Regions from separate parts of the Peribacillus sp. V2I11 genome, predicted to be linked through region 1. Evidence: riboswitches for the same ligand, from Rfam matches in the RefSeq annotation. Region 1 holds a riboswitch; each other region holds the start of a gene.
The links. A riboswitch is a leader RNA that binds a small molecule or an ion and turns the genes downstream of it on or off. The one in region 1 is predicted to bind thiamine pyrophosphate.

Region 1 (5,048 bases):
TTTGCAAAGGGGGAAAGGGATGTCCTGATCGTAAGTCATGCCGCCCTCATGGTATATATCAGGAAGGAGCTGATCCGACGGGGGTTCACAGGTCCGAAATTCAAGATTGCCAGTAATGGAAAGCTTTATGTATTTGAAAAATGATGAGGGGGGAATATAGGGTTTCCCACCAGAAAGAGTAAGACATTTTCCGAATAGTTATTCTTTTTTTATCGGTTGTGGTTTATTATTGTAATAGCGTAATTTTTACGAATTCAATAATGGGGAAAGAGGGGTGGACAATTTGCTGAAAGCAGTTTTTTTTGATTTAGATGATACATTACTATGGGATCAGAAAAGTGTAAAAGAGGCTTTTGTGGCCACATGCGAAGTGGCTAAGGAGAAATATGATCTGAATGTCGAAGAGTTTGAAGAAGCGGTGCGAAAGGAAGCGCGCGAGCTTTATTCCTCTTATGATACATATGCATTCACTCAAATGATCGGAATCAACCCATTTGAGGGACTATGGGGGAATTTTCAGGATGATCATGATGAATTCCGGAAGATGGCCGGGATTGCACCGGCTTATCGGAAAGAAGCGTGGACGAGAGGTTTAAAGGCATTAGGGGTCGATGACCCGGAATTTGGGCTTGAACTGGCAGAACGTTTTCCTGCCGAGAGACGCAAAAAGCCATTTATCTATGAAGAATCATTCCGTGTTCTGGATGAATTAAAAGGGAAGTACAAATTGCTATTGCTTACGAACGGATCTCCTGAACTGCAAAATACCAAACTTGAAATTACTCCTGAACTGGTTCCTTATTTCGACCAAATCGTGATTTCAGGCGCATTTGGACGAGGTAAACCAGATGCCTCCATTTTTGAGCATGCTTTGGAAATCATGGAGCTTGATAAGGATGAAGTATTGATGGTCGGCGATAATTTAATGACCGACATCCTTGGAGCATCACGTGTAGGCATAAAGTCGGTCTGGATAAATCGCCATGATAAGGAACGGAATGAAGTGCTTCCAACCTATGAAATCAAGCATTTAGAGGAGCTTTTCCCCATCCTTGAGAGCCTGGGGAGTTAATTGGAGATACTCTCCAAATAACAAATTTTGGAGAGTTGTAAACGGAATATTAGGTCTTTAAAAGTATTTACAGAATGAAAAGGGTGATATATAGTTACCCTGTAATCAATTAAATTATTCAGACTAGGGGTGTCCAATAAAAGTTGGGCTGAGAGGGAAGCGCTAAAGCTTCTTAACCCTCAGGACCTGATCTGGTTCATACCAGCGTGGGGAAGTTAGAATCTACTAAATAATGACATTTCATTTGGTCATTTTTGTAGTCATACTAACGTCAGCCGGGTCTTAAATATGAGATCTGGCTTTTTCGTGCGAAATGGATTGGATTTTGTCCTTTTTAAATAACTTAAAAAGGAGAAATGAAATCATGAGTAATTCAGTAAATGACATGAACGTTTCAATTATGTCCAGTTTTGCCGGGAGTAAAAAAGTGTATGTTGAGGGATCTAGACCTGATATTAAAGTACCTATGCGTGAAATTAAGCTAAGTCCGACTACAGGGGCATTCGGGGAAGAGGATAATCCGCCTTTACGGGTATATGACACAAGCGGTTTTTATACGGATTCAGAATATCCCATTGATATTCATAAAGGTCTTGCCCCGATTAGACGCAGTTGGGTTCTGGAACGGGAAGATGTTGAAGAGTATGAAGGCCGTGAAATAAAGCCCGAAGATAACGGGTATAAAAAAGTGGAAACACAATCCAACGCCGAAGTTTTTCCGGGATTGAAAAGAAAACCATTGCGTGCAGTGAAAGGGCAAAACGTAACCCAGCTCCATTATGCCCGTAAAGGTATCATCACTCCGGAAATGGAGTTCATTTCGATCAGGGAAAATGTGTCCCCTGAGTTCGTTAGAGAAGAGGTAGCTAGCGGGCGTGCGATCATTCCGGCAAATATTAACCATCCTGAAAGTGAGCCCATGATCATCGGACGTAATTTTCATGTGAAAATAAATGCAAATATTGGAAATTCGGCTGTTAGTTCATCGATCGAAGCTGAAGTGGAGAAAATGACTTGGGCTACACGATGGGGTGCAGACAATATAATGGATCTTTCCACCGGAAAGAATATTCACACGACCCGGGAATGGATTATAAGGAATTCACCTGTGCCAGTTGGGACGGTTCCGATATATCAAGCATTGGAAAAAGTGAATGGAGTCGCGGAAGATTTAAATTGGGAAGTTTTCCGGGATACATTAATCGAGCAGGCTGAGCAAGGTGTCGATTACTTCACCATACACGCTGGTGTGCTTTTGCGATACATCCCCATGACAGCAAAGCGAGTTACGGGAATTGTTTCCCGGGGGGGCTCCATCATGGCACAATGGTGCTTGGCCCACCACCAAGAAAGTTTTCTCTACACTCACTTTGAAGAGATTTGTGAAATCATGAAGGCGTATGATGTCTCTTTCTCATTAGGTGACGGCCTCCGTCCTGGATCCATTGCAGATGCAAACGATGAGGCACAATTTGCTGAATTGGAAACACTAGGGGAACTGACGAAGATAGCTTGGAAGCACGATGTTCAAGTCATGGTGGAGGGACCCGGTCACGTACCGATGCATTTGATTAAAGAAAATATGGATAAGCAGCTGGAAGTCTGTCAAGAAGCTCCATTCTATACCTTGGGACCATTGACAACGGATATAGCTCCTGGATACGATCATATCACTTCTGCGATTGGTGCTGCCATGATTGGATGGTTTGGAACTGCCATGCTTTGTTATGTGACACCGAAAGAGCATTTGGGACTTCCGAATAAAGAGGATGTTAGAGTAGGGGTCATTACTTATAAAATTGCGGCCCACGCAGCTGACCTTGCTAAAGGCCATCCGCAAGCAAGAAAACGGGATGATGCACTTTCGAAGGCTAGATTCGAATTTCGTTGGAGAGATCAATTCAATCTTTCCCTCGATCCTGAAAGGGCGGTCGAATATCACGATGAAACACTTCCGGCTGAAGGTGCCAAAACAGCCCATTTCTGTTCAATGTGCGGACCAAAATTCTGCAGTATGAGAATCTCTCAGGACATCCGTGATTTGGCGAAGGAAAAGGGTCTGGGTTTTGAGTCGGTGATCGATGAAGGGCTTAAAGAAAAAGCGAATGAATTTAGGAAAACGGACGGGGAAATCTATCAATAATTCCGACGAGAGGGAGAATTCGATGAATCGGGTAATCCAGATAAAAGTTGAAATGAAACAGTTGGAGACTCAATTGGAACAGCTGAAAAGGGAGCTGAACATTTTTCGGGAGAATTGTAATCATGAATTTGTAAAAAATGATTATAGTCAACAATGCACAAAGTGCTACTTAATCGAAAGTCTGCATTGGTAATGATTCCTTAATCGTCCTTTCATTATCGGAATTAATCCCTTAATCATGTTGGACATATCACAAAGTCAACATGGTTAAGGGAGATTTCATTTTACAAACTTGTTTTATTAACATGAAGAGGAGGAGGGACAAGCCATCCTTTTTCCTTATTCAATCTTAGGAAGTCAGCACCCAATGCCGCTTTTTTTGTATGGAATTGTGCGAACATCTGTGCAATATCTTCGCGGATGCATTGACCCATGATCTGGCTACAAGCAACTAATCCTGCATTAATATCGATTGATACTGAAGCAGAGATTTCAGGATCTTGAAGTCGTGCCCCAACGGGAATATCCTCTAAATTAGCTTTAGGCCTTTCAGGTGGTGATGGAGGCAGTCCTACGCTATTTTCTTTTAATAATAATTCAATTTGGTCATTTTCCTGTTTCCCTTGATTGATCACTTCTACAAGTAATTTATGCAGGTCTTTATCTCCTGTATGATTAAGCATAGTTTGATGACAGGCAATCAAACCTTTTGTTGTTGTCAGAAATGCCCATTCCAAATACCTCTCCGTAATGCATAGGTTCTTCTTTCGGATTTCCGCTTAAGATTCCCATAGCCATCCTCCTTGAATTTCACTAATTTAACGCATAAGTTACCCATTATTAATCCATGTATACATGAAAATGTTAGAGGGATTTTAGCCTTTTATGCCTTGTAGCCATTCTTGATAACATTCATCGCAGAGAATTTCATTCCTATCCGTGTCAGTGACTTGAAACGTTACGACATGGATTTTTTTTTCTTCCGTGTCATCAGTACAATAGAAGCATTTATGTGCCATTAGAAATCCTCCCATTCAATAAAGTGTTTATATTAGTTTAAAACGTCACGGTTTTTTTATACAGAAAACATGATGTAGGCAGCTTATTGGTCTTCTTGGAAGAGTTTAGATTGAATAATCCTGTTGGGTTTTAACATACTAAACTTGTTCGCATTACTGATAAAATGAGGAGGAAATACGATGCAAAACCAATATCAACAAGGTCAAGTACACCAGAACATGCAAACGGGTGCTATTCCCCCACAAATGAATCACGGTGGTCACGAAGTATTCGATGTACATGAAGTGTTATCGGGAACGATTGATACACTAAACACTTATATGCTTTTGCGTCAGCATGTAAAGGATCAGGAATTGCGGGACATTCTGGATCGTCAAAATCAGTTCATCCAAGATGAATATAATATTACATTGGAGTGCTTCCAAACGGGCCAGGATCCTTCTAAACCGACCCAGAGCTACAAAATGAACCAAGGTAACGATTTTATATATGGATTGACACCAACGCAGCCAAAGAAACCTTTGCAATCCGTTTCGGAAATTACGGATGAATGCATTTCAGCCATGATGCTCGGAGCTGTCAAGTCTGCTGCATCCATGAAAGCGATGGCAGCGCTTGAAATAACAAATCCGGTAGTACGCCGTGTATTTGCGGATTCCGTTCCGAACTGCATTGAAATGGCATATGAGATTTCGTTATATCAAAACAAACATCATTACTACCAAGTTCCACAGCTTGCACAGCAGGATATGCAGCAAATGATGAATTCGTATGCACCCGCACAAGGAAATAACAACATCAGACATTAAAAGC
Region 2 (5,048 bases), 2.3 Mb from region 1:
GGCAAAAAAAATGATCAAGGCCGAGTCGGCGATCGGGCTGACGCTCGAAACGATGATGGTAACGCCTCTGGCCCTGGGTTACCTGATATACTTGATGAACCGATCGGAAATGCAATTCTTTACAGAGGGAAGCACAAGCTTGCTATTGGTGGGCGGCGGGATTGTCACGGCGTTGCCGCTTTTATATTTTGCAAAAGGGGCGGAGAAGATCCCGTTATCGATGCTTGGCATTTTTCAGTATATCGCTCCGACCTTATCTTTATTGATCGGGGTATTCGTCTATCATGAAAGTTTTACCAAAGCACATCTTTTAGCCTTTTTGTTCATATGGTCAGCCTTGGCTGTTTATACACTATCCATAACGAAATGGGGTCAGGCAAGTGCCCGCAGGTTCAAAGGCAAAGGGAATATTGGTGCGTGAATAATAAAAAGATGCTTGGGAGATCCTCCCAAGCATTTTTTTATTCCGGTATTTAATAAAACGGTTTTACGGCATAGGGGAAATGCCAGGGTCATGAAAGGTAAATCTTCGGTCCTATTTCAGAAACAATACAATTGGAAAGGCTGACAGGACTGTGATCGGGCTTTGCACGGGGGATATTTATTTGGAATTGTCTATAGAAGGAACTATCCAGGAAAATGATATGATCTGTCAGGAATGCCGATATGGTGGCGTTCGGCATTCTATTGCTATTTAATTCATCGATGATTCCCTGTGAACTGGTAATCCCGATTCCATGGCCATAAAAGAGGTTTCTCCCTAATAATATGGCATTTTCACCTTGCCATTCAGGAGTTGCCTCGTCGTGATCAGGGTTTTTGAAGTAAACGCAATCACCTGGTAAATAATCCCTTCCTTGATGAATAATGAGAGCCATATTCTGTGGAGGGCGAAAGTCATATAAAAATAGGTCTGAAAAAAGATGGTCGAAATTCCTAGGGCCGATCAAATCCAAAATGGCCTTTAAAAAAGTGACGACTATCGCTGTCCCGCATTCGAAAGCATAAAGCCTTCCATTTATGAAAATGTCAACGAGTGCTGCATGAGGGAGAATCCCTGGCTGAAGTGTAAAGGTGCCACCCTTGGAAAGGCGCCAATATTGATTATTGCATTCCGATTCCTCAAGTGTGGAAAATTCTGCATCACTTTTGTCCAACGCAAAAGCTGCCTCAATGACTCGGTTCCTCAGTTGTATCTCGAAATTGAAATCTCCAAAGTTCCGGTATTCAAAAACGTTAGAATCTTCCGCCAGCAATTGAAGAATTTCAAGCGATTTAGTAGATGCTATACCTGGTTGGATTTGACTGACATCTAACCATTTGTGATTAATCTTTATCATGATCATATCCACCTTTTGCTTATGAAATTAAGGGTTTATAAAACCAGTAAACAGAAATGTCTACAGGTAATGCTCATTATATGAATACCAGCAAAGAAATGACTATTTGGAACGTGTCAGCCAAGAATGATTGGAAATGAAAAGCGGCAGAATTATTTTGCTTTCAATGATTTTTCGTTCAAAAGATGTTTTGCTAGATATCCTAAAGTGCAAGGAATACCTTTCCAATTAGTGAGAAGAAGCAAATTAGTATTCCTTTTTCCCTATGAATTGATATAATGAGAGAGAAATGTTCATATGTGCGAGAAATGTAGGGGGGCCAGTACTGCTGGCTGAGATTGCATCCTTTAGATGCTGACTCTTTGAACCTGATCTGGATGATGCCAGCGGAGGGAACATATTATTACTGACTTTCTGTTTTGTATGTTAACGTCCGAATTCATCTTCGGGCGTTTTTTGCTTTTTTATCCAGTATTTGAATAGAACCTGGAGTCCCCATTATGGTTCCGGCATATGGATCTTATATGATGTGTAGGAGGATAAAAACTTGAATAAATTCTTACCACTGTTAACTTCATTGTTCCTTTTGGCTGGATGCGGTGCAGGCGGAACTAATGAAAAAGAAGAAGCATCCAAAAATGAAGGAAATGAAGAATTAAAAAAGGTATCGGTCGTGCTCGATTGGACACCGAATACAAACCATACAGGATTGTATGTAGCCAAGGAAAAAGGTTATTTTAAAGAACAAGGTCTTGATGTGGAAATTATCATGCCGGGTGAAGCTGGAGCTGATAAGCTTGTCGCTTCAGGGAAATCTGAATTTGGCGTGAGTTACCAGGAGGGCATTACGCAGGCCCGCGTGCAAGGCGTGCCAATTGTTTCGGTAGCTGCCGTCATCCAGCATAATACCTCTGGATTCGCTTCCCCTGAGGCAAAGAACATTAAAACTCCAAAGGATTTTGAAGGGAAAACGTATGGTGGCTGGGGGTCTCCAGTTGAAAAGGCCATTATAGATTCACTCATGAAAAAAGAGAATGCGGATGTAAATAAAGTGGACATAGTCAATACAGGAGACACGGATTTTTTCACTTCGGTTAAAAGGGATATAGATTTTGCCTGGATTTATTATGGATGGACAGGCATTGAGGCCGAGTTGCGAAATGAAAAGCTTAATATGGTTTACTTAACCGAATACTCTGATAAGCTTGATTACTATACGCCTGTTTTGACAACAAATGAAAAGATGATAAAAGAGGATCCCGAGACTGTTAAAGCATTCGTTCATGCAGCATCGAAAGGGTACCAGTTTGCGATTAAGAATCCTGATGATGCAGCAGACATGTTAATTAAGTCTGCACCGGATCTTGATGCAAAACTAGTGAAGAAAAGCCAGGAGTGGCTTGCAGCCAAGTATCAGGATGATGCTCCGCGATGGGGTGAACAAAAGCTTGAAATCTGGAAGGATTACAGTGATTGGATGACTGAAAATAAGCTTCTTGAAGGTGATTTCGATCCTGAAAAGGCATTTACCAATGAATTTTTACCAAAATAGGAGGAAATACAATGGCCAATTCATTAATTAGTATCCAAATTATTCCTAAAGGGGAAAATGTCATCCCCATGGTGGATGAAGCAATCAAGATCATTGAAGAATCAGGTGTCAAGTATGAGGTTCACCCGCTTGAAACGACAATGGAGGGTGAGCTTTCCGAACTTTTTGCCGTGATAGAAAAAATGAATGTAAGAATGATTGAAATTGGATCACCGAATGTCATTTCCCAAGTGAAAATATTATATCAGCCAAGCGGGATTACGATGGATACGTTAACGGAGAAATATCGGGCATGATCGGAAGGGGAATTTGGAAGAAGGGGGCTCCCTTCTTTCTTTTATTATTGTTGCTGATAGTATGGGAGTCAGTGACAGTCTTATTGAAAGTTGAAGAATGGCTGCTTCCCGCTCCATCGGCCATTTTCATTGAAGGAATGGAGTCGTACCGCAATCTTTACGGACAACTTATATCCACTACCGGGCTTGCGTTGTCGGGTTTTTTTTATTGGAAGCTGCATCGGCTTATTAATCGCGGCAATCCTACACCTATTTCCAGGTGTGAAGGACGCGGTTTATCCTCTGCTCATACTATCACAAAATATACCTATCATAGTTTTGGCGCCGCTTTTGGTGATCTGGTTTGGCTTTGGCATGCTGCCTAAGTTAATAGTGATTTCGCTTGTATGTTTTTTTCCGGTAGCGGTTGCATCATTGGACGGTTTTCGCCAGACACCATACGAACTTAAGCATTATTTCAAGATGATGGGAGCGGGAAAAAACCAGTTATTTTGGAAGCTGGAACTTCCTCACTCGATCCCGCTCATTTTCTCCGGCCTGAAAATTTCGGCCACCTATAGTGTAATGGGTGCGGTTATTTCGGAATGGCTTGGGGCAAAATCGGGGATTGGTGTTTATATGACCCTCGCTTCCTCTGCGTTCAGGACAGATCGGGTGTTTGTTGCCATTTTCATCATTATGGGAATGAGTCTGATCTTTTTTGGAATCATCACCTTCCTGGAGAAATACTTAGTTTCTTGGAAGAGAAAGGAGGGCGAAAAGGATGAAACTGGAAATTGATGACGTCTCTTATTCTTTCGATGGTAAACAGAATATATTGGAGAATATGAATTTCCATGTGGATGATGGGGAATTTGTCACGATCCTTGGGCCATCGGGCAGCGGTAAAAGTACATTGTTCCACTTAATTGGCGGCATTTTGAAGCCGGAACATGGCATCATTTCATTGGATGGTAAAAAGATAAATGGCTTAAAGGGCCATATCAGCTATATGCCCCAGCAGCCTTCCCTTTTACCTTGGAGATCGGTATTGGAAAATGTTTTACTTGGAAGTGAACTTGCTGGGATCAGAGATAAAGAAAAGGCAAAAGCCCTTTTGATGAAAGCTGGATTAGAAGAGTACGAGAAAGCATATCCGCATGAATTATCCGGAGGCATGAAGCAAAGGGCAGCATTCATTCGGAGTATCTTAAGTCCACAGGACTTGATGTGCCTGGACGAACCCTTTTCTGCCTTGGATGAACTGACAAGATTGCAAATGCAAAAATGGCTGTTGTCGGTTTGGGAAGAAAATCGGAGGTCGGTGCTTTTTGTTACTCATAGCATAGATGAAGCGGTTTTCCTATCAGATAGAATTTATGTGTTATCAGCAAAACCGGCTGCTGTCATCAAAGAAGTGGAAGTTCCATTTCCAAGGCCAAGAAGAGAAGAACAGCTTCTCAGTGATGAATTTTTTCATATGAAGAGAGAATTATATACAGCACTAAAGCCAACTTTTTCTACTTAAGGGAGGCGATTAAACTTGAGAATGATCGACAGCCATATCCATTTGGATCGGTATGATGAAAGTAAACGGAAGCAGATCCTGACAGACATGGAAAAGGTTCATATGGAATCCTTGCTGACTGTTTCCATGAATTTGGCTTCTTCGATTAACAATTATCAGCTTTCACTCAAGGATTCACGAATTAAGCCTGCCTTTGGCTTTCATCCAGAGCAGTCCCTTCCGAGTGATGAAGTAGTGAACGAATTATTGAACTGGATGCGGGAACATCATCAAGATATGGTTGCCGTAGGTGAAGTTGGGCTGCCCTATTACTTAAGGCAGGAAAATCCCGATATTGATAACTCAGCGTATAT
Region 3 (5,048 bases), 550 kb from region 1:
TCCAAAACCCGATTCGCAATGAGCTGATACCCTTTTTCATTCGGATGTAACTTATCACTGAAATACTCTGTTTTCTTTTTATCTTCAAAAAGATCATTCGTAGGAATGAATAACATCCTTTTATCTTTATCCGCTATTCCCTTTATTGACTGGTTATAATTGCGAATGTGCTTTTCAAGTTTTTGATTACCTTTAATTGGGTTATATAGTCCCACTACCAGAATATCAGCTTTACCGTTTGCCTCCAACAGTGTTGATGTAATCATATTCAGATGGCTGATATACTCCCGTTTACCCTCATTGATTTTTCGGACACTTATTTTCTCCAAGTCCCCTCCGTTACTATTGATCAAGTCATTCGTTCCAATATAAACGATGAAAGTATCGGCTTCATCAAGTTTCGTTTTAATGCGGTAATCATCAAGCTGTTTCATCACCCCATCCGTTTCCTGGCCTTTTATTCCGTAATTCCAAAAACTCACTTTTTGTTCCGATTCCGGATTATTCAATTCATCCTCCAGGCCTTCTATATATCCTTCACCGTCCTTATCCCCTTTTCCATAGGTTAACGAATCTCCAAAAGCCATCACCCTTTGCACATCTTCCGACTCCGAGGCCTGAAATTCATATGCAGCAAAACATATAACTAGTACAGCAATCAATAACCCTGCCAATTTTTTCATTTAGTTCCCCTCTTGTCTTTTTACTAGAAGTATTTAATCTTACATACCCAAAAAATCCGCAGTCTTAACATACAAAAAAGAATTGTCAGATAAAGAGTAAGGAGTGTATGATAATATAAAACTTTCAATGGATTGGGTGTCATTCACCGTCCCTTAACAAAAAACGGGATAACCCTTCATTCTCGTGATTGAATAAATGATAGTTAGGAGTTTAAATCATGGAAGAGCACATAGAGTTTAGAGTGGCAGAACTATCTGATCTACCCAGAATTGTTGAAATATATAATTCGACAATTGCTTCAAGAATGGTCACGGCAGATACGGAACCTGTATCCGTCCAATCGAGGGTTAAATGGTTTGAGGAACATCATTCGGAAAGCCGACCGCTATATATCATTACTATAGAAGGGAATACTGCAGGATGGATGAGCTTTCAATCCTTCTATGGCCGACCGGCATATAATTCCACTGCCGAAATCAGCATTTATATTGATGATTATTTCCGGGGAAAAGGAATCGGACAAATTTCGATTCAAAAGGCAATTGAAATGAGTCCAAAATTAGGTGTTAAGACTCTATTGGGTTTCATTTTCGCCCACAATACACCAAGCCTTAAGCTTTTTTCCAAATTCGGGTTTGAAGAATGGGCTCATTTACCCCAGGTTGCCGAGCTGGATGGCATTGAGCGGGATTTGATCATTCTTGGTAAACGTGTCGATATTTAAAATAATTCTTTAGAGCTATTGCCTTGAGCAGTAGCTTTTTTTAGATTAATCGAGGTCAAATTGACTAATTTAAAAATACCTATATGCTTTCTGGAGGGAAAAATATTCAGAATCTCTTTTACTTGTTAACGCATTTAATAGCGTATCCAATTCTTGACTGGCTTGAACAGTCAGCAGACTTGTTAAGCCGTAAATCGCGGCCAATTTGAGCATCTCTTGTCTCTTCTCTTCTACTTTTTCTATAGTTACCTTGCGGCAAAGCATTATAGCACCCCCCATTTATTCAATATTTTTACACTTTCATCATAATGAAACTACTAGTTAAAATCAACTATTTTCCAGAAATTAAATGTGTTATTTTATAGGGTAAATGTGACAAAACACCTATTTATTCTTATATTATGTATATTTTGTGTCACTTTCTATTAAACGCAAAAAAAGCACCCACTAGTGTAGACTGCGAATGCTTACATCATATCCCTAATACAAGAACCCAAAATATAGTCCATCGCTTACTATGTCATCCATTCAGAAGGTGACTCGTTATTATGTCTATTTATAACAATTTTATATTCATCTTCAAGTACTTTTAATGGGGCATCATAAAGGTGCCTTTCATCAGAGGTTTTGTATACTCCATTGGCCAATAACTCTTCAATAAGCATTGCCTTCCTCTGTTCAATCCTCTTAAATAATTCTGCCATGTAAATGGCTCCTTTCCTAGTCATCCTTGAGCCAGCTTCTAGTTAGCTAAACTTTATCAACTTGTTTGATTTTCACCAAATTATATATACCTTTTCTATTATGTCACTAAACGTTATTTCCCAAAAATAAAAGCCCCTTCTAATTCAAGAAGAGGCTGACAGTGTCCGTACGGCTCTTCTTATCTCCCAAGCATATGCTTGTTGGATTTAGCACAGTTCCCATAACGGGTCCGCTGCCGAGGTTTCTTTGGGCCAAGTCCCTCCACCTCTCTGGATAAGAATTCGATATATAAATGATGTAGACATGATTTTATCTTAATAATCATCAAAAGTCAATTACCTGGTTCTCCCTTTTTTCCTGGACACAAAGTGATCTCTCTTTCAATTACCGGTTGCATTTTCTTGTCTTTCTGATATGATGTCAGTAATTACATACAATTCACACCACTAGGGGAGTTTTTTTTTAAGACTGAGATGGAATTAGTTCCGGACCCTTTGAACCTGAACCGGCTTATACCGGCGGAGGGAAGTGGATGATATCGTCCATTTACAGGCTATATCCATCTACCCCGTTCCGTATTCAGGAACGGGGTTTTTTATTAACAAGGGGATCCATTCTAAAGGAGGATGAACAATGGAGAATATTAAATTAGAAACATTCAGTGATAGACTACATGCGCGGGCAAAAGAGATTTGGAAAAGGAACCATTCTCATCCCTTTGTCCAGGCAATTGGAAACGGCACGCTTCCTGAAGAGAAATTTGCCTATTACCTGAAGCAGGACTATATCTATCTCATGGATTATTCCAAGCTCTTTGCTTTAGGTGTCATCAAAGCTCATGACATCGAAACCATGGCAAAGTTTGCAAGTATTTTAAATGAAACCCTTCAAGTGGAAATGGATATTCATCGGCATTATGCTTCCGAATTCGGAATCAGTTCCAAGGAATTGGAAGATACAGAGCCCACTCCAACCACTCTAGCCTATACAGGTTACATGCTAAATGCAGCTCAGCATGGGACCTTGGCAGATTTGATCGCCTGTCTCCTGCCCTGCGCTTGGGATTATTATGAAATCGGTTTGCTATTAAAAGAACAAAATGGAGCAGCGTTGGAAAACAATCGCTATGCAGATTGGATAAGGTCCTATTCATCTCCTGAATTCGGGGAAGCACACAAGTGGCTGATCGCTTTGTTGGAAGAGTTGACGGAAGGCATGCCAGAAAAGGAGCTTCTTAGATTAGAAAAGCACTTTTTGGTTACTTCCCGATATGAATATTTATTCTGGGATATGGTTCAAAATGAGCAGGATTGGCCGCTGTAGGATGTTGACATGATGATGAATCCTATCAAGAAACTGACGTTGACTGCCATGATCACGGCTATAACGACGCTGACCAGTTCATTTATTTTCATCCCAACAGGATTTGCAAAGGTCTTTCCTATTCAGCATTTGGCAAATGTCCTGACGGCCGTCCTATTGGGGCCTGCTTATGCTGTGACACAAGCTTTTTTAGTTTCCATCATTAGAAACATGTCTGGTACCGGTTCAATTTTCGCCTTTCCCGGCAGCATGATCGGGGCACTTTTAGCTGCCATCCTTTATCGAAAAACACAAAGCTTAAAATTCGCTTGTTTTGGGGAAGTGATTGGGACCGGCATTCTCGGTTCCCTAGCCTGTTATCCACTTGCCATCCTCCTATTGGGAGAAAAAGCTGCTCTTTTTGGTTTTTTACCGGCTTTTATGCTCAGTTCATTCGCAGGTGCGATTTTAGCTTTCATATTACTTAAAATACTTCTAAAAAATAATTATATGAAGGGGTTTTTTTATGAAAACAGCATTAACCATCGCAGGCTCTGATTCAGGGGGCGGTGCTGGAATACAAGCGGATTTAAAAACATTTTCTGCACATGGGGTCTTTGGGATGTCTGCCATCACAGCCGTAACCGCACAAAATACAATGGAAGTCCGTTCAGTACAGCCAATTGAAACAGCTATCATATCAGATCAAATTGCTGCTATCTTTGAAGATATTCCGGTCGATGCAGTAAAAATAGGCATGCTTGGATCAAAAGAAATAGTGGAAACTGTCGCTGCGTCCCTTAAAACCTTCATGCCTGCCATCGTTATCCTTGACCCTGTCATGATTTCCAAAAGCGGCCACCATTTGCTCGACGAAAAAGCTGTCTCTGCCTTAAAAATGGATTTGCTTCCGCTAGCAACACTTGTAACCCCAAATGTACCGGAAGCGGAAGTACTTACTGGCTTGTCGATTCGGACGGAACAAGATTTCTACAGGGCATGCATTTCGATACAAGAAATGGGTCCCAAAGCCGTTTTACTTAAAGGAGGCCATGCAACAGGAAATCCAAATGATCTTTTTTATGACGGGACTGACTTCCAATGGATCAAGGGAGAGCGTATTCATACAAAAAACACTCATGGTACGGGCTGTACCCTATCATCCGCCATTACATCAAACCTGGCAAATGGACTGCCATTGCAGGTATCGATCGAACAGGCCAAGACCTATATTTCTGAAGCGATACGAAATAGCTTTTCAATTGGTAAAGGTCATGGACCTGTCCATCATTTTCATGCATTTTCAAAAAAAGAACGGAGTGACTTAAAATGAAGGTTTCTGCAGCCGATTTATTCGTGAAAGTAAAAGAAAGAAAACCACTCGTTCACCAAATCACCAACTTTGTTACAGTCAACGACTGTGCAAATGCCACCCTTGCCATCGGTGGTTCACCAGTAATGACATCGAGCCCAAGAGAAGTGGCGGATATGGTCAAATTAGCAGATGCATTGGTACTGAATTTCGGTACGATCGATGATAAAGCCTTGGAAGCAATGAAGATTGCCGGTAAGAAGGCAAATGCCCTGGATATCCCGGTCATTTTGGACCCGGTGGGAGTTGGTGCCACCTCCT
Region 4 (5,048 bases), 4.0 Mb from region 1:
GGATTCATCCATTTTGGATGAAATCACACATGACCCAAATGATGTGACTGAAATTATCTTTACCTCCGGAACCACAGGAAGTCCAAAAGGAGTTATGCATACACATAATACTCTTTGTATATCAACGGATTATTGGATTGACCGCTTACATTTAACACCCGATGACGTTCTTTTCATGGCGTCAACGTTCGCTCATCAAACAGGTTTTGGTTATGGAGTTAGGCTTCCTACACATATTGGAGGTACGGGAGTCTATCAAGACATTTGGAATCCCAGAGAGTTTATTGAATGGGTTGAGAAGGAAAAGATAACGTTTACGGCGGGAGCCACTCCTTTTCTGCAAGATACGGTTCAAATGGAAGGGATAGAAAGGTATGACCTCAATTCGCTACGAGTCTTCGTAGCTTTAGGTGCCCCGATCCCCAGGCATTTAGTAAAGGAAGCCGTGAAAAAAGTACCGTTCAAGATATTGTCAGGATGGGGGCAAACGGAAGATGGCTTGGTAACCTTGACGAGACTTGAAGATCCAGAAGAAAAACTGACGAATACCGACGGAATTCCGTTTCCGGGAATGGAGCTAAAGGTAGTGGATTTTAAAGGGGAGATCTGTGCCCCGAATATAGAAGGCTCTTTATTAGTAAGGGGTCCGGCTCTTTTTGTCGGCTATTTTAAACGGATCGATGATACTTTAGTAGAGTATAATGACGGATGGTTCATTACCGGTGATCGAGGATTCATTGATGAAGACGGATATATCCGGATTTCTGGAAGAAACAAAGACATAATCATACGTGGCGGTGAAAATATTCCAGTCGCTTATGTAGAAAATGTATTGTATGAACACCCGGATATTTCTAGCGCTCAGGTTATTGCGGTACCAGATTCCCGTCTTCAGGAAAAAGCCTGTGCATGTATCAGCATGAAAACGGGGAAGAGCCCGATAACGATGGATTCCATGCAGGAATTTCTCTCGGAAAAGGGTTTGGCCAAACAATATTGGCCTGAATTTCTTGAGATAATGGATGACTTTCCTCGAACGGCTAGCGGGAAAATCCAGAAATTCCGGCTCCGGGAAATGATAAATGAAAAGATAATCGACAATATTTAAGCAGTTTATAATCCATATTGACTAAATGGTGAAAGTGGAGGGGAATATGATGAATAAAAGAATGGCATTTATCACAGGTGCCGGAAGTGGAATTGGCAGAGAGATTGCAAAAAAATTGGCTTCTCGTAATTTTAACATCATCGTGGCTGATATTAATCTTAAAAATGCAGAGGAAACGGTTTCTATAATCGAAAAGTCGGGTTTTGAAGCCAGAGCGGTCCATTGTGATGTAACGAAATTAGAAAGTGTTAAAAAAGCCGTTGAAGAATCAGTGAAGCATTTTCATAGAATAGATATATTGGTTAATAATGCAGGGTGGGATAAGGTGGAACCATTTTTAAAAAGTAATCCCAGCACTTGGAAAAGGATTATCGATATTAATTTACTTGGGCAGATCCATACTTGCAAGGAAATTTTACCTCTTATGATTGAAAACGGTTACGGAAAGGTAGTAAATATTGCATCCGATGCAGCTAGAGTCGGATCAAGTGGAGAGGCAGTTTATTCGGCTGCTAAGGGAGGGGTGATTGCCTTCACAAAAACGATAGCAAGAGAAATGGCACGTCACAAACTCAACATCAATTGTATTGCGCCAGGTCCTGCTGATACGCCCCTATTTCAAGAAATAGGCTCTTATAATGAAGGTATAGCAGGAGCCTTGGAAAAAGCGATTCCATTCCGCCGGCTAGCACAACCAGAGGATATTGCCAGTGCTGTTGCCTATTTCGTTTCGGAAGATGCAGGGTATATTACGGGGCAAACTCTTTCCGTAAATGGTGGATTAACAATGGTTTAAGCGATCATGGTAAGGTGGTAATGCAAGATTGAAAGGTTAGTAACCATAACCATAAATCATGAAAACTTTTTCTAATACGTTTGACAATTGGATTAATCGTGTTAATATAAAGGCAAATGAAATGAATTTAATATACAATTTGTACCACTAGGGGTGCTTTATAGGTAAAAGTTGATTTTACCGGAGAAGCTGAGATTAAAGTATGACTTTAAGACCCTTAGAACCTGATCTGGTTTATACCAGCGTAGGGAAGTGGGGGTCTGGAACAATACGTTTCTGTATTATTTCAAGTACAACCACTTTCTTTACGTTAAAGAAAGTGGTTTTTTGTTTGCAAAAAAAGAGGTGTTAAAAGGTTTTTATCCCGTATCATCCTTTAAAAAATACAATTTGGAGGTAATGGACATGAAGTTTTCAGAGGAAATTCGTCAGGAAGTCGATCACATTTGGGAAGCTAGTTTTAATCACCCGTTTGTTGCAGGGATAGGAGATGGCACTTTGCCATTGGAGTGTTTTCGTTTTTATGTCATGCAAGATGCCTATTATTTATCTCATTTTGCTAGAGTTCAAGCTTTAGGAGCAGTCAAAGCTACAGATTTACATACAACAAGCAGGCTTGCCGGCCACGCACAAGGAACATATGAAGCGGAGTTGAAGCTTCATGAGAATTTTTCTGAGAGATTAGGCATCACAAAAGAAGAAAGGGAAAATTTTAAACCTGCCCCGACTGCTTATGCTTATACTTCCCATATGTACCGTGCGGCTTATTCTGGACATTTAGGGGATGTTATTGCAGCTATCTTGCCGTGTTACTGGCTGTATTATGAAATAGGTGAAAAGCTGCAAGGGTGCTTACCCGAAGAGCCGATTTATCAAGAATGGATAGCGGCTTACGGAGGAGAGTGGTTCCGCACTTTGGTGGAAGAACAAATTGCGAGGCTTGATGAGATTGCTGAAAAAGTAACAGACGAGGATAAGGAGAGAATGAAAGAGCATTTCATCCTTAGCAGCCAATATGAATACTCATTTTGGGAAATGGCTTATCGTTTAGAGACATGGCCTGTGCATAAGGAAACACTAGAAGTATAAAGGAGAATGAAACAATGAAAAAAGGATTGAAATTAACCGATATATTAGTCACGATCGTGATTGCGGTAGCATTTGGAATCGTTTATATCCTTTGGGGTTCGATTTATTATTCCGTTAAACCATTAGGATTACATCTGGATCAACTTATTTATGGAATGTGGTTTATAGCTGGCCCCGTCGCCTTTTTAATTTTACGGAAACCGGGTGTGGCACTTTTGGCAGAGATAGCTGCAGCTTCCGGAGAATTCTTTCTAGGTTCACCATGGGGGCTGACCGTACTGTTATATGGGGTGGTCCAAGGTTTGTTCGCGGAACTGGTGTTCATGGCGTTCAAATATAAAAAATTCAATATGTCGGTAGCCGTTTTAGCTGCGATTGCTTCCTGCCTGGCATCAATCATCATGGATTTTGCTTATGGGGAAATAGGTGCTCTCTCTCTTTGGAATTTATCGTTATTCATGATAGCCAGGTTTGTGGGTTCCATATTCTTTGCAGGTGTGACTGCCTATTATTTAGTTAAAGTACTGGAAGCAACAGGAGTAACTAATCTTGTTCGTCCGGTTTCAAGTAAAGATTATGCAGAACTGGATCAAAAGTAGAGGTTGAGGGCCATGGAACGAATCGTTTCTGTTGAGAAGTTAAGAATGAAATTTCCCGGTGATGAATCTTTGATATTCAAGGACCTATCCATATCGTTTGATAAAGGAGAAAAAGTGCTATTGTTGGGACCATCAGGATGTGGTAAGTCCACTCTTTTGCAAGTGTTAAGCGGATTGATTCCGAATTCCTTCGAAGTCCCGATGAAAGCGGAGGAATTGAAATGCCCTTCATCATGGGGATATGTTTTTCAAGACCCTGATAGTCAGTTTTGCATGCCATTTGCCGATGAGGAAATTGCCTTCGTCCTTGAGAATCTTTCCGTCCCTAAAGAAGAAATGGAAGAGAAGATCCAAAATCATATCCGTAATGTAGGATTGAACCTAGGCCATACAAGTATAGAAACATTATCAGGCGGGATGAAACAGCGTCTGGCAATCGCTTCAGTATTAGCCCTTGAACCAGAAGTGCTATTTTTAGATGAACCAACCGCCATGCTTGATCCGGAAGGGACAAAAGAAATCTGGGACTTGTTGAAGGAAGTCGGACGAGACAAAACGGTTATTATCGTCGAGCATAAAATTGACCATGTTTTAGAATTCATCGAACGAATCGTTCTTTTTAACGGTGAAGGTCAAATCATAGCTGATGGTCCAAGAGACACCATTCTTTCACTATATAAAAATGAAATGAAAGAACATGGAATTTGGTTCCCTGGTGTTTGGGATGAATATATACATGAGAATGCACCCATTCGGGAACTCCAATTTACAGATGGTTTACCCCTTATGGATGTGCAAGGATTTAGAGGTTTTCGGAATAAAGAGGAAAAAATCAAGGTTGAAGAGCTGAAGGTCCATTCAGGGGAATGGATTGTAATCAGGGGAGAAAATGGCGCGGGGAAGAGTACTCTTTTGCATGCACTGATGCAGTTCATAAAAACGAATGGTAAGTATGAATTAATGGGGACCCCCATTAAAGGCGTGAAAAATCCAATTTCGGATCATATGACGTTTGTCTTTCAAAATCCTGAGTTTCAGTTCGTTGCAAATACTGTATATGAAGAGATTGCTTATTCATTGCGAATTGACAAAAGGCCGCAACAAGAAATAGATGAGAGAGTCCGCTCATTGCTTAAAGTGTTCCGCCTGGAGGCACATCGGGATAAACATCCGTTTCAATTATCAATGGGTCAAAAGCGTCGCTTAAGCGTAGCCGCCTCAATCGTAATAGACAAAAAAATCATACTCCTGGATGAGCCAACCTTTGGCCAAGATTCGAAAAATACCTTTGCATTACTGGAATGGTTTGAGGAATATCGAAGGCGCGGAATAACAGTGATCATGGTAACTCATGACGATCATATTTCAAAAAACTTTGCAACAAGGATCTGGACGGTTAAGGACGGAGACGTAATAAGTGATGAGAACATCGCGCAAGCCGGATTTTTGGAGAACA

Region 2: linked by a shared signal. The riboswitch ahead of QFZ73_RS18515 (ABC transporter substrate-binding protein) and the one ahead of thiC (phosphomethylpyrimidine synthase ThiC) in region 1 are both predicted to bind thiamine pyrophosphate.
Region 3: linked by a shared signal. The riboswitch ahead of tenA (thiaminase II) and the one ahead of thiC (phosphomethylpyrimidine synthase ThiC) in region 1 are both predicted to bind thiamine pyrophosphate.
Region 4: linked by a shared signal. The riboswitch ahead of tenA (thiaminase II) and the one ahead of thiC (phosphomethylpyrimidine synthase ThiC) in region 1 are both predicted to bind thiamine pyrophosphate.

Annotation. Positions count from the first base shown of each region.
Region 1 is NZ_JAUSYW010000001.1:1,448,138-1,453,185, reverse strand. It holds gene QFZ73_RS07015 (histidine phosphatase family protein) at 1-144, shown strand, start outside; gene QFZ73_RS07010 (HAD family hydrolase) at 284-1,072, shown strand; TPP riboswitch at 1,188-1,302, shown strand; gene thiC (phosphomethylpyrimidine synthase ThiC) at 1,434-3,215, shown strand; gene QFZ73_RS07000 (hypothetical protein) at 3,238-3,408, shown strand; partial or broken gene QFZ73_RS06995 (DUF3231 family protein) at 3,500-4,007, opposite strand; gene QFZ73_RS06990 (hypothetical protein) at 4,091-4,234, opposite strand; gene QFZ73_RS06985 (spore coat protein) at 4,415-5,044, shown strand.
Region 2 is NZ_JAUSYW010000001.1:3,786,900-3,791,947, forward strand. It holds gene rarD (EamA family transporter RarD) at 1-421, shown strand, start outside; gene QFZ73_RS18510 (protein-glutamine gamma-glutamyltransferase) at 513-1,340, opposite strand; TPP riboswitch at 1,643-1,752, shown strand; gene QFZ73_RS18515 (ABC transporter substrate-binding protein) at 1,888-2,892, shown strand; gene QFZ73_RS18520 (thiamine-binding protein) at 2,904-3,188, shown strand; partial or broken gene QFZ73_RS18525 (ABC transporter permease) at 3,185-3,968, shown strand; gene QFZ73_RS18530 (ABC transporter ATP-binding protein) at 3,952-4,695, shown strand; gene QFZ73_RS18535 (TatD family hydrolase) at 4,717-5,048, shown strand, end outside.
Region 3 is NZ_JAUSYW010000001.1:897,429-902,476, forward strand. It holds gene QFZ73_RS04310 (GDSL-type esterase/lipase family protein) at 1-683, opposite strand, end outside; gene QFZ73_RS04315 (GNAT family N-acetyltransferase) at 902-1,408, shown strand; gene QFZ73_RS04320 (aspartyl-phosphate phosphatase Spo0E family protein) at 1,478-1,672, opposite strand; gene QFZ73_RS04325 (Fur-regulated basic protein FbpA) at 1,924-2,112, opposite strand; SAM riboswitch class I at 2,289-2,393, opposite strand; TPP riboswitch at 2,552-2,657, shown strand; gene tenA (thiaminase II) at 2,747-3,436, shown strand; gene thiW (energy coupling factor transporter S component ThiW) at 3,452-3,973, shown strand; gene thiD (bifunctional hydroxymethylpyrimidine kinase/phosphomethylpyrimidine kinase) at 3,942-4,748, shown strand; gene thiM (hydroxyethylthiazole kinase) at 4,745-5,048, shown strand, end outside.
Region 4 is NZ_JAUSYW010000001.1:5,427,164-5,432,211, reverse strand. It holds gene QFZ73_RS26465 (AMP-binding protein) at 1-1,108, shown strand, start outside; gene QFZ73_RS26460 (SDR family NAD(P)-dependent oxidoreductase) at 1,158-1,904, shown strand; TPP riboswitch at 2,044-2,172, shown strand; gene tenA (thiaminase II) at 2,310-2,993, shown strand; gene QFZ73_RS26450 (ECF transporter S component) at 3,008-3,592, shown strand; gene QFZ73_RS26445 (ABC transporter ATP-binding protein) at 3,605-5,048, shown strand, end outside.